Regions from separate parts of the Peribacillus sp. ACCC06369 genome, predicted to be linked through region 1. Evidence: a T-box and tRNA genes for the amino acid it is inferred to sense, from the RefSeq annotation. Region 1 holds a T-box; the other holds one or more tRNA genes.

Region 1 (3,371 bases):
ATAATCAAAGGCATGTAGCGGTTGACCATATTCAAGCAAAATGTAGTTCGTGATATCGACCACATTATTATGAGGTCGGATACCTGCAGACATTAGCCGAGTCTGCATCCAAAGTGGTGAGGGTCCGACTTTAACATCTTTAATGATTTTTGCAATGTATATCGGGTTATCTTCTTTCGCTTCCACTTTGACACTGATATAATCAGAAGCTTTTTCAGCTGCCTCTTCTTTCTCGACAACCGGCCATTTCACTTCCCGGCCTAGAATGGCACCCACTTCGTATGCAACACCAAGCATGCTTAATGCATCAGAACGGTTTGGAGTCAGTCCAAGTACAAGCACTTCATCACTTAATCCGAGTTCCTCCAATGCATCATTCCCCACTTCCACATCATTAGGGAAAACGAAGATGCCTGTAGCATAATCCTTGGACACGAGCTTGGACTCGAAGCCCAATTCTTGAAGCGAGCAAATCATCCCGTGCGATTCTTCTCCGCGAAGTTTCGCTTTCTTGATTTTGAAATTACCTGGAAGGACTGCGCCAACAGTAGCGACTGCAACTTTTTGGCCTTTATCGACATTCGGTGCCCCACAGATGATTTGAACGGGATTTTCGGCCCCGATATCAACTTGGCATTTATTCAATTTATCCGCATTTGGATGCTGTTCACGTTCAATGACATGCCCGATGACGACTCCCTTAAGCCCTTCACTTTTCTTTTCTACCCCTTCAACCTCAATGCCGCTTTTCGTGATTTTGTCTGCTAGCTCCGTCGCATTGATGCCTGAAAGGTCAACATAATCTTGTAACCATTTATATGACACAAACATGGTAGGTCCTCCTTTTTAAAATAAAAATTTATGCTTCGTGATGGTTGAATTGTTTTAAGAATCGAACATCATTCGTATAGAAATGACGAATATCGTCCACACCGTATTTCAACATGGCAATCCGTTCCACGCCAATTCCAAATGCGAATCCAGAGTATTTCTTGGAATCGAAGCCAGCCATTTCAAGGACGTTCGGATGAACGATCCCGCCGCCAAGCACTTCGATCCAGCCTGTTTGTTTACATACGCTACAGCCTTTACCACCGCAGATTTTACAAGAAATATCCACTTCGACGGAAGGCTCCGTAAATGGGAAGAAACTTGGACGAAGACGGATTTCACGGTCTTGCCCGAATACTTTTTTCGCAAATACGTCAAGCGTTCCTTTCAGGTCGCTCATGCTGATGTTCTCATCGATGACCAAGCCCTCAATTTGTTGGAATTGATGGGAGTGTGTCGCATCATCGTTATCACGGCGATATACTTTACCCGGGCAGATGATTTTAACAGGACCTTGACCTTTATGTTTTTCCATGGTTCTTGCTTGAACCGGTGAAGTGTGCGTACGCATCAGGATTTCATCCGTGATGTAGAAGGAGTCCTGCATATCACGTGCCGGATGGCTTTTTGGCAAGTTAAGTGCCTCGAAGTTGTAGTAGTCGCTTTCAACTTCGGGACCTTCTGCAACCGTATAACCCATACCGATGAATAAGTCTTCGATTTCCTCCACGACACGTGTTAATGGGTGAAGATTCCCCTTGTTAACCGGACGTCCTGGAAGTGTGACGTCAATCGTTTCAGTTGCTAGCTTAGCATTGACTGCCGCAGTTTCAAGTGCTTTTTGTTTCTCCTCGATCTTTGTTGCGATCGCTTCCCGAACATCATTGGCTAGTGCCCCGATTTTCGGACGTTCTTCGGCAGATAATTTACCCATGCCGCGCAATACCTCAGTGATTGGTCCTTTTTTCCCTAAATAAGCGACACGTACTTCATTCAGTTCCTTTAATTCGGAAGCGGCGGCAACTTTTTGCAACGCTTCTTCCTGCAGTTCTAGTAAACGTTCCTGCATCATGTCTTCCTCCTTTATTTTCCTTTTGTAAAAATGAACACAAAAAAACCCCAATCCCTAAAGGGACGAGGTTTATGTATCGCGGTACCACCCTTATTAGTGCATGAACAAATAAACTTCTGCACTCACTTCATTAAAAATAACGGCTCTTCACCGGAACATTTTTCGGACATTTTGTCTTCCCAATGCCAACTCGAAAGGTGAATTCCCTTAAGCAGTGCCATAAAAATGCTTTCAGTCAAGGCATTTTTTCCCTGGATATGGATAACTTAAGTTACTACTCTTTGTCATCGTTGTTTCAATATAAAATTCAGTTTTATTATATTATAATTCCACGGCCGTTTCAAATCGATTTTCGTAAATGGTACATTAAAATCCCGGCAGCGATCCCCACATTCAGAGATTCGCTTTTTCCGTAGATGGGAATATAAAGGTTTTTAGTCGTTTTCTCCAGTAATTCCTTCGATACTCCTTGGCCTTCATTGCCGACCAGCAGGGCAAATCGGGAAGACTTTTCCACTTCTTCAAATGGAGATGCGCCTTCCAATGCAGTGCCATAGACCGGTGTGCCGATTTGCTTCAGCTCATCGATGATTTCGGAAAGGTTCCCTTTAATGACAGGCATATGGAATAGGCTCCCTTGTGTCGAACGTACCACTTTGGGATTATACAAGTCGGCACACCCTTCGCCAAGAATGACCGCATCGATTCCAGCTGCATCCGCTGTCCTGATCATCGTTCCAATATTCCCCGGATCCTGGACAGCATCGATCAACAATAGTTTATCCGGATTAATGGACGTCATGCTCGTTGATTTCTGTTCACAAACAGCTGCAATTCCCTGTGGGGCTTCGGTATCGCATATCGCCTTCATAATATCATTTTTTACATAGATGACTTCTGTGCCTTCCAGCTTAAAATGGGCTGGCATTTCAGTTTCTTCATTGACGATCACTTCCATGACGATATCTTCTTTTAAGGCTTCTTCAACTAGGTGAAAACCCTCGACTAAATATTTGCCTGTTTTATCTCGTTCTTTTTTCGTCAATAGCTTTTTCCATTGCTTCACTTGCGAGTTTTTTACCGATTCGATATATTTCAAGGGTAAACGCTCCTTTAACTTAACACTGATTTTCCTATTATAACGCAATTCACATACATATTGCATGCGAGTTTGTGAAATGCTATTAATGTCAGTCATTATGTGTTAGAGGAGGAATAATTGTGAATTTAAACCTACGTAATGCGATCATCCAAAATGTATCTGGAAATTCGCAAGAGCAGCTGGAAGACACGATTGTCGATGCCATACAGAATGGCGAGGAAAAAATGCTTCCTGGATTGGGAGTATTATTCGAGGTCATCTGGCAAAATTCATCTGAACAGGAAAAACAGGAAATGATCACTGCCCTCGAAGAAGGATTAAAAAAATAACAGCCCTCAAAGGCTGTTATTTTTTTGATTAGCTTAC
Region 2 (3,371 bases), 950 kb from region 1:
AATTCAAAAATTCAAAAAAGAACTGCTTCAAGAAAAAGATGAGCTTGGAAACAGGATTCAAAATGATGAACAATCCGTTCTGGATAAAAGCCAGACTGAATCCGTAGGGGAATTATCATCCTATGATAATCATCCTGCTGACCTAGGAACAGAATTATTCGAGATGGAACGGAACCAAGCACTGGATGAGCATGCACAATCTGAAATGGAGAAAATCGAAGATGCATTGTATGCCATAGAAGAGGGTACGTATGGCCATTGTAAAACCTGCAATATAGAAATACCCATCGATAGGCTTGAAGCGATCCCAAGCACTCTTTACTGTGTCGAGCATGCCCCAGAACGGCCTACTGCACAAGACCGACCAGTGGAAGAGGATATATTGATTCCATCCAAGGGTGATCATTTTGAAAATCGTCATGGAAATGAAATAGTGGATAAAGAGGATAGCTTTGGTGAAGTCGCCAAATTCGGTACATCCGAAACGCCATCTGATTACACCGGCGATCATGACAATTATAATGATCTTTATAAAACCGAAGATGAAACGGATGGATTTCCAGAAGACTATGAAGGATTTGCAGCAAATGATATCGAAGGAAAAAATAGGGTGGATATACCGAACAAAAAGCAAAAGGAATATGAAGATACATTAGATGAAGAAAATATCGATTCCCAGCTTGGAGACATTCCTTATAAACAAAAAGATACTTATATCAATGAAAAGAAATGAAAAAAAGAAGCATACATGGATGTATGCTTCCTTTTTTGTTATGACCCGTACGGGATTCGAACCCGTGTTACCGCCGTGAAAGGGCGGTGTCTTAACCGCTTGACCAACGGGCCAAATGGCGGAGAAGGAGGGATTTGAACCCTCGCGCCGCTCGCGCGACCTACACCCTTAGCAGGGGCGCCTCTTCAGCCTCTTGAGTACTTCCCCATGGCTCCGCAGGTAGGACTCGAACCTACGACCGTTCGGTTAACAGCCGAATGCTCTACCACTGAGCTACTGCGGAACAATATAAATATGGTGGGCCTAAATGGACTCGAACCATCGACCTCACGCTTATCAGGCGTGCGCTCTAACCAGCTGAGCTATAGGCCCATATTTGGAGCGGGTGAAGGGAATCGAACCCTCATCATCAGCTTGGAAGGCTGAGGTTTTACCACTAAACTACACCCGCGAAATGGGGCGACTGATGGGAATCGAACCCACGAATGCCTGAACCACAATCAGGTGCGTTAACCACTTCGCCACAACCGCCGTAATATGAAAGATATGGTGGCTCAGGACGGAATCGAACCGCCGACACAAGGATTTTCAGTCCTTTGCTCTACCGACTGAGCTACTGAGCCACATTTGTATTAAATTTAAAAAATGGCGGTCCCGACGGGAATCGAACCCGCGATCTCCTGCGTGACAGGCAGGCATGTTAACCGCTACACCACGGGACCTAATAATTGCGGGGACAGGATTTGAACCTGCGACCTTCGGGTTATGAGCCCGACGAGCTACCGGACTGCTCCACCCCGCGACGGTATTAATGAAACGATTTGCATCAAGTTTTCGTGTATATTGTTTTTTCGCTTCCTCTATGTAAGGTTGTTTCAAAACAACTTGCTGCTTTTTAAAAAATGGAGGAGGTAGAGGGATTCGAACCCCCGCGGGATTTGACTCCCCTGTCGGTTTTCAAGACCGATCCCTTCAGCCGAACTTGGGTATACCTCCACGGCTTTAAAAAATGCATATGGTGGACCTTGTAGGACTCGAACCTACGACCGGACGGTTATGAGCCGTCTGCTCTAACCAGCTGAGCTAAAGGTCCTTATATTTATTGGTAGCGGCGGAGGGGATCGAACCCCCGACCTCACGGGTATGAACCGTACGCTCTAGCCAGCTGAGCTACACCGCCAATATAATATAAGTATCTGATTGAAAAATGGTGGAGCCTAGCGGGATCGAACCGCTGACCTCCTGCGTGCAAGGCAGGCGCTCTCCCAGCTGAGCTAAGGCCCCATTCATTAAAAATCACGTGGTCGGGAAGACAGGATTCGAACCTGCGACCCCTTGGTCCCAAACCAAGTGCTCTACCAAGCTGAGCTACTTCCCGCAATAAAACATGGTGCGCCCGGCGGGAGTCGAACCTACAACCTTCTGATTCGTAGTCAGATGCTCTATCCAATTGAGCTACGGGCGCATATTAAGATGGTGCCGAGGACCGGAATCGAACCGGTACGGTAGTCACCTACCGCAGGATTTTAAGTCCTGTGCGTCTGCCAGTTCCGCCACCCCGGCACATACGAAAAGTGGAGCGGAAGACGGGATTCGAACCCGCGACCCCAACCTTGGCAAGGTTGTATTCTACCACTGAACTACTTCCGCATGAAAGATGCGGGTGAAGGGACTTGAACCCCCACGCCTTGCGGCGCCAGATCCTAAGTCTGGTGCGTCTGCCAATTCCGCCACACCCGCATATAAAATGGTGAGCCATGAAGGATTCGAACCTTCGACCCTCTGATTAAAAGTCAGATGCTCTACCAACTGAGCTAATGGCTCGTGCTTGTACTATTTCAAAAAATGGTGCCGGCAAGAGGACTTGAACCCCCAACCTACTGATTACAAGTCAGTTGCTCTACCAGTTGAGCTACACCGGCAGGTGTAAAATGGTGGAGGATGACGGGATCGAACCGCCGACCCTCTGCTTGTAAGGCAGATGCTCTCCCAGCTGAGCTAATCCTCCATATAAAACCTGCTTGGCGACGTCCTACTCTCACAGGGGGAAACCCCCAACTACCATCGGCGCTGAAGAGCTTAACTGCCGTGTTCGGAATGGGAACGGGTGTGACCTCTTCGCTATCGTCACCAAACATTGTTAACATTTTTTCAAGACATATATTATTATAACGTCTTTTCGAAAAAATGCAAGAAGAAATTTTCATTCCTTCAAAACTAGATAATAAGAAGGTATTTCATTTTTTAAAAAGCGTTGGTTAAGTCCTCGATCTATTAGTATCAGTCAGCTCCACATGTCGCCACGCTTCCACCTCTGACCTATCAACCTGATCATCTTTCAGGGATCTTACTAGCTTGCGCCATGGGAAATCTCATCTTGAGGGGGGCTTCATGCTTAGATGCTTTCAGCACTTATCCCGTCCGCACGTAGCTACCCAGCTATGCCTTTGGCAAGACAACTGGTACACCAGCGGTGCGTCCATCCCGGTCCTCTCGTACTAAGGACAGCTCCTCTCAAATTTCCTGCGCCCGCGACGGATAGGGACCGAACTGTCTCACGACGTTCTGAACCCAGCTCGCGTACCGCTTTAATGGGCGAACAGCCCAACCCTTGGGACCGACTACAGCCCCAGGATGC

What was found. The T-box of region 1 lies ahead of pheS (phenylalanine--tRNA ligase subunit alpha). A T-box ahead of a tRNA ligase gene usually reads a tRNA of that ligase, here a tRNA-Phe.
Region 2: it has a tRNA-Phe gene. The T-box ahead of pheS (phenylalanine--tRNA ligase subunit alpha) is inferred to sense a tRNA for this amino acid. The anticodon was not compared.

What each region holds. Positions count from the first base shown of each region.
Region 1 is NZ_JAUCEN010000002.1:3,867,349-3,870,719, forward strand. It holds gene pheT (phenylalanine--tRNA ligase subunit beta) at 1-831, opposite strand, end outside; gene pheS (phenylalanine--tRNA ligase subunit alpha) at 860-1,900, opposite strand; T-box leader at 1,959-2,200, opposite strand; gene QUF78_RS19650 (TrmH family RNA methyltransferase) at 2,244-3,002, opposite strand; gene sspI (small acid-soluble spore protein SspI) at 3,125-3,334, shown strand; gene QUF78_RS19660 (general stress protein) at 3,368-3,371, opposite strand, start outside.
Region 2 is NZ_JAUCEN010000002.1:4,819,504-4,822,874, forward strand. It holds gene QUF78_RS24415 (TraR/DksA C4-type zinc finger protein) at 1-733, shown strand, start outside; tRNA gene QUF78_RS24420 (tRNA-Glu) at 775-846, opposite strand; tRNA gene QUF78_RS24425 (tRNA-Ser) at 850-940, opposite strand; tRNA gene QUF78_RS24430 (tRNA-Asn) at 942-1,016, opposite strand; tRNA gene QUF78_RS24435 (tRNA-Ile) at 1,029-1,105, opposite strand; tRNA gene QUF78_RS24440 (tRNA-Gly) at 1,111-1,184, opposite strand; tRNA gene QUF78_RS24445 (tRNA-His) at 1,189-1,264, opposite strand; tRNA gene QUF78_RS24450 (tRNA-Phe) at 1,281-1,356, opposite strand; tRNA gene QUF78_RS24455 (tRNA-Asp) at 1,380-1,455, opposite strand; tRNA gene QUF78_RS24460 (tRNA-Met) at 1,462-1,535, opposite strand; tRNA gene QUF78_RS24465 (tRNA-Ser) at 1,637-1,729, opposite strand; tRNA gene QUF78_RS24470 (tRNA-Ile) at 1,750-1,826, opposite strand; tRNA gene QUF78_RS24475 (tRNA-Met) at 1,837-1,913, opposite strand; tRNA gene QUF78_RS24480 (tRNA-Ala) at 1,942-2,017, opposite strand; tRNA gene QUF78_RS24485 (tRNA-Pro) at 2,035-2,111, opposite strand; tRNA gene QUF78_RS24490 (tRNA-Arg) at 2,122-2,198, opposite strand; tRNA gene QUF78_RS24495 (tRNA-Leu) at 2,208-2,296, opposite strand; tRNA gene QUF78_RS24500 (tRNA-Gly) at 2,309-2,383, opposite strand; tRNA gene QUF78_RS24505 (tRNA-Leu) at 2,392-2,473, opposite strand; tRNA gene QUF78_RS24510 (tRNA-Lys) at 2,482-2,557, opposite strand; tRNA gene QUF78_RS24515 (tRNA-Thr) at 2,580-2,655, opposite strand; tRNA gene QUF78_RS24520 (tRNA-Val) at 2,666-2,741, opposite strand; rRNA gene rrf (5S ribosomal RNA) at 2,753-2,868, opposite strand; rRNA gene QUF78_RS24530 (23S ribosomal RNA) at 2,988-3,371, opposite strand, start outside.